Regions from separate parts of the Cytobacillus sp. FSL R5-0569 genome, predicted to be linked through region 1. Evidence: predicted binding sites of a transcription regulator. Region 1 holds the regulator's gene; the other holds the start of a gene.
The links. Region 1 encodes LexA, which represses DNA repair genes until DNA is damaged. Its sites were predicted from a motif close to CGAACATATGTTCG; they were not measured.
Positions count from the first base shown of each region.

Region 2: MKX78_RS09025 (YolD-like family protein) is a predicted target of LexA. The motif match lies at 977-990, and genes of this name have one in related genera.

Region 1 is NZ_JBBOWW010000001.1:2,041,623-2,044,103, forward strand. It holds gene MKX78_RS10595 (DUF4257 domain-containing protein) at 274-558, opposite strand; gene lexA (transcriptional repressor LexA) at 755-1,402, opposite strand; gene yneA (cell division suppressor protein YneA) at 1,534-1,866, shown strand; gene MKX78_RS10610 (YneB family resolvase-like protein) at 1,881-2,481, shown strand, end outside.
Region 2 is NZ_JBBOWW010000001.1:1,720,982-1,723,462, reverse strand. It holds tRNA gene MKX78_RS09040 (tRNA-Arg) at 98-171, shown strand; gene MKX78_RS09035 (YolD-like family protein) at 465-725, opposite strand; gene MKX78_RS09030 (hypothetical protein) at 728-946, opposite strand; gene MKX78_RS09025 (YolD-like family protein) at 1,050-1,379, shown strand; gene MKX78_RS09020 (hypothetical protein) at 1,384-1,734, shown strand; gene MKX78_RS09015 (hypothetical protein) at 1,798-1,983, shown strand; gene MKX78_RS09010 (anti-repressor SinI family protein) at 2,073-2,180, shown strand; gene MKX78_RS09005 (GNAT family N-acetyltransferase) at 2,215-2,481, opposite strand, start outside.

The DNA of each region.
Region 1 (2,481 bases):
TCGTTCAAGTTACCAATCAATTGAATAATTGGCATTTAATCATCCTAGCTATTTGTTTTCATGAAAAATGCTTTAATATTTATTTACCCATAAAACATCATGTCAAGTAGTAGGTATCAAATTTAAAAACATTAGCTCGTATTGAATGGATGAACAGTACTTCAGGAGAGTGGTTCTATGGGCTAGAATAGTAGGTAAAAAGCGAAGTTGTCTAAATAAAATTTGTTCTTGTTATATACAACAAAAAACCGTTCATAAGAACGGAATAAAATTTTATTCTTGATCTTTTACTTTTAGGGTATCTAATAATTTTAAGATACCCTCACCTCCCATACCAGATACGAGAGAGATGATGAAAACAGCAGTGGGGGAATCCGGTGTTGTTGTCACAATGACAAATACGGCCGCCAGTCCTCCTAGTAAGATGTCTTCTAAGAACCCTAAATAAATGAATTTTTTCGTCATCCGTGGCTTGACTAGTTTGCCTAATCTCTGCAAATGTCCTGCAACACCGACAATTCCACCAATCAACGCAGCGAAGAGAATGTTCATTAACATTTTTCCTTCACACTCCTAAAGCCGAGATTTTTTTGCGACCTTAGGTTGATTCTTGGTGTAAATTTCATTATAATATATTTTTGTCTCGATGTAATGATTCTATTTTACTGAATTTTTCAAATTTTATAATTGTATGAGTAACATATAAAGATAATTGCAAACTATTAAAAAGGAGTGTCAATAATGACACTCTTTTTTAATGTATTTGACGATAAACACCAATAACTTTGCCTAAAATAGATACATTGTGCAAGATAATCGGCTCCATAGTAGGGTTTTCTGGTTGCAAGCGGATAAAGTTCTTCTCTTTAAAGAATCGCTTAACGGTGGCCTCATCATCTTCTGTCATAGCAACCACGATTTCTCCATTATTTGCTGTTTGTTGCTGCTTGACTATGACATAATCACCATCTAATATGCCAGCTTCAATCATACTTTCTCCCATAATTTCAAGCATGAAGATATTTTCATCACTCGGAGCCATTCTTTCAGGTAAAGGGAAATATTCCTCAACATTCTCAATCGCAGTAATGGGGTGACCAGCAGTAACCTTACCGATAATAGGTACGTTCACCGTTTGCACTTTAGGTATTGGGTTGCTCTCTTCTAGATTTAATACCTCAATGGCACGGGGTTTTGTCGGATCTCGACGAATAAGACCTTTACTCTCTAGTCTGGCTAGATGGCCATGTACGGTTGAACTTGAAGCAAGTCCAACAGCTTCACCTATTTCCCTAACGGAAGGTGGATAACCTTTTTGTTTTACTTCATCTTTTATAAAATTCAATATATCTTGCTGCCTCTTAGATAATTTCACGCTATCACGCACCTTCGTCAATTTCATTAAGATTATTATACCATCAGTAGTAAATAGATACAAACATAAGTTCGAATTTTCTTATTGACAGAAACAAATGTTCGCATTATACTAAAATTATTAAATCGAACATATATTCTATTCAGGGGTGGCAATTAATGATAAAACAATTGTGGAATTCTTATAGTTATGCTATTATTCTTATCGCTTTTAGTTTCGGTATGGTTTTCTTATTATTTTTGAACACTGGTAATGCAAATCAGGAGGAATATGTAAAAGTTGAAGTAAAACAAGGAGATTCTTTATGGAAAATAGCGGAGGAGTTTAAAGATGCCCATAATATGTCTTCTAAAGACTTTGTTGCTTGGGTAGAAGAATTTAATCATATACATTTAGGTAAAATACATCCTGGTGATACGGTATATCTTCCCATTACAAATGGTGAAATAATATCTGAAACAAATTTAGCTAGTGTGATATTAGAAGACTAAAGGAATGAAAGAGAATGAATGTAATTATATATTGCAGGGTGAGTACGACGAAGGATACCCAGGAAACGTCTCTTGCTAGACAAGAAGAAGAACTTTTACATTTAGCGAGAATGAAGGATATGAATGTAGTTGAAGTCATACGTGAGAAAGCAAGTGGCTATGATTTAGAAAGAATTGGTGTGTTGCAATTATTGGAGTTACTTAAACAAAATCAAGCAGAGGCTGTTCTTATTCAAGATGAAACCAGGATTGGAAGAGGAAATGCTAAAATTGCCATCTTACATTGTATACTTAAAGAAAATGGGAAGATTTATACAATTGCCCATAATGGAGAATTGCAACTTTCAGATTCTGATTCTATGGTATTACAAATTGTTAGCATGGTTGAAGAGTATCAAAGAAAACTACATAATGTAAAAATAAAAAGAGGGATGCAAAAAGCTGTTCAAAAAGGCTTTCGACCTGAAAAAAATTTAAAAAACCAAGGAAATATAAACGGAAGAGAACGAATAGAGGTACCAATAGAAGAAATAGTAAAATTGAGACAAAATAACCTTACTTTTGCAGAAATTGCTGCAACGTTAAGAGGCTTTGGTTATAAAATATCTAAAGCGA
Region 2 (2,481 bases), 320 kb from region 1:
CCATAAAAATCATTAAAAATTTTCAAAGGCTTTATTATTGACCGTTTATTTATATAGGTATATAATTTTATATTGTCAAAAGAAAAAAACAATATATGTCCCAGTAGCTCAGCAGGATAGAGCAACAGCCTCCTAAGCTGTAGGTCGTAGGTTCGATTCCTATCTGGGACGCTAATTATAAAAGGTCGATAACCCTTGGTATTAAAGGGGTTATCGACCTTTTATTTTTGTTTTTGTGTTTTATAAATCCATATATAAATTCTTATTTGGGGTCGGTTTGGGGTCGGAATAGATTTTTTTTGGTTTTTTCATCACTAAATCGCACCTCCAAGCTCCTTCAAAACCTTCAACAGCATCTGCATAATTTGTATAAGCGCTCCATTCTGAATACCAGTCCGTGCTCTAACACTTTTAATAAACATGCAAAAATGTGTGATATATTTTTCAAACAAAAAGGCGCTCTCTCATTGAGGTGCGCTCTGTATCGATAATATATCTATAAATTTAACCTTTATCGTTTCATAATTACTTTCAATATGTATTAATTGAGATTGACCATCAAGTTTAACAATTTTCCCTTGTACAGGATCTCTTTGCCACAACAATATTAAGACTTCAGTTTTCTCCCTATGCGCTTCAACTACTGCATTTCCTAGCTCTTCTAATTCAAATTCATCCCTTGAAGGTCTTTGTGGTTTTGATTTCTTCGGCATTTTCACTCCCATGATTAAGCTCCTCTCCTTACTATCCTGACTGGACCAATCGATAAGACATTACTTACCTTAAAAGTGCGCTGCTGTCTCTTGGTAAAACAATATGCACGAAAGTAATCTTCGTAAACGGCCAAAATTTTAATTCTTCTCTGGCTGATATCTCCCTTGTTATCCAGATAAATCATTTCTAATTCTTCTTTATTGTTAACTCCTCTAATAAGTAAACCTTTCATCGATTAGCCCTCCCTTACCATTATTTTATACGAACTTTTGTTCGATTTCAATTGAATTAAGAACAAAAGTTCGCATATAATATTAAAAAAGGAGATGTAGTTTATGATTCGTGACCGCGGAAAAATGAAATGGCAAGGGTTCTTTATGAGCGAACATACTGAATTACTTAAGAAGATACCAGCCGAATACGAAAAAGTAAAAAAGCCAGAATTAGATGAGCAAGAACTTGAGGAAATACAGATAATAACGATGGAATCATTAAACTACACCCTTACAATCAAAATGACCATTTGGGTTGATGGGTCCACAAAAACCTTTAAGGGCATTGTCGATAAAATCGATCATATTAATATGTGCATTCACTTGGAAACGAACAATTTAAAAATCTTAAAATTCCACATTGATGAAGTGATATCAGTCGAAAGGGTTTAACAACATGACTAGGATTAATGAAGCTGATCGTGAAGTACTAGAGCAAGCTATATACTTACCGATGATTATTATCATCCTTGAAAGAGATTTAAAGATCATTGAAAGGTCCCCGTTTAAGATTAAACAGCCTTATATTACCTTGATGGAAAATACAATAAAGAACGTTCAGCGTGATTTGAAAGAAGTAAAAAACAAGATGAGAAAAGGAAATATGAGAGTAAGCCAGATTGGACATGATGAATCATTTACCATGTATGAGTTCCATTACAAAGGTTATGATGAGCAGCATAATTATTTTAATCCAAGAATTAGGAATAAGTGTGAGGAACTTTTAAACTTTTACCTGAGCAAATAACGGGACTTTTTTACCTGTTTTTTGTTAATATAATTACATATTATAGGAAAGAGGTATGTTTTAATGAAATATGAGCCATTGGGATTTATTGATGATGGCGTTACTTATCATATTTATGCAGATGAAAATACAGTTACAGTAACTGCCAAAAAAGGAGAACTCGAAATTAAATGTATAGGAGTTACATTTAAAGAAACTATTGCAGAAGCTAAAGGACTTTTTAGTAGTGAACTTAATTCAAAAATGTAACACCCTCTCTTAATGAGAAGGGTTATTTTTTTGTCAATAAAGGACTTTTGACCTATATGTAGAATTATATCCAAAAGGAGTGATGGGTCATAAAGTTAGATAAAGAATGGGTAGAGTTGATTAAGGAGGCAAAGGAAATAGGAATTACAATTGATGAAATAACTGAATTATTGAAAGAAGGAAAGCCCCTCGATTGAGAAGGGCTTTGTCTAATTATAAAGAACACTTTTTCTACTCTAAGAAAGGTTTTGAATAATGCACAATACCTTCCACATTTTTTAGACCATTCTCAGTTAATTCTAAAGCCATAAATTGTTCGTCAGCAACATCAAATGGAGCTTGTATATTCCATAAGTGAGCTTGTTTAAAACCAAACTTTGGATAGTAATCTTTATGACCTAAAACAATAACTGAACGGTAACCAAGTTCTTTAGCTTTTTTTATCGCAGCCTGGATTAATTGCCTTCCAATTCCTTTTTTCTGATAATGAGGAGAAAC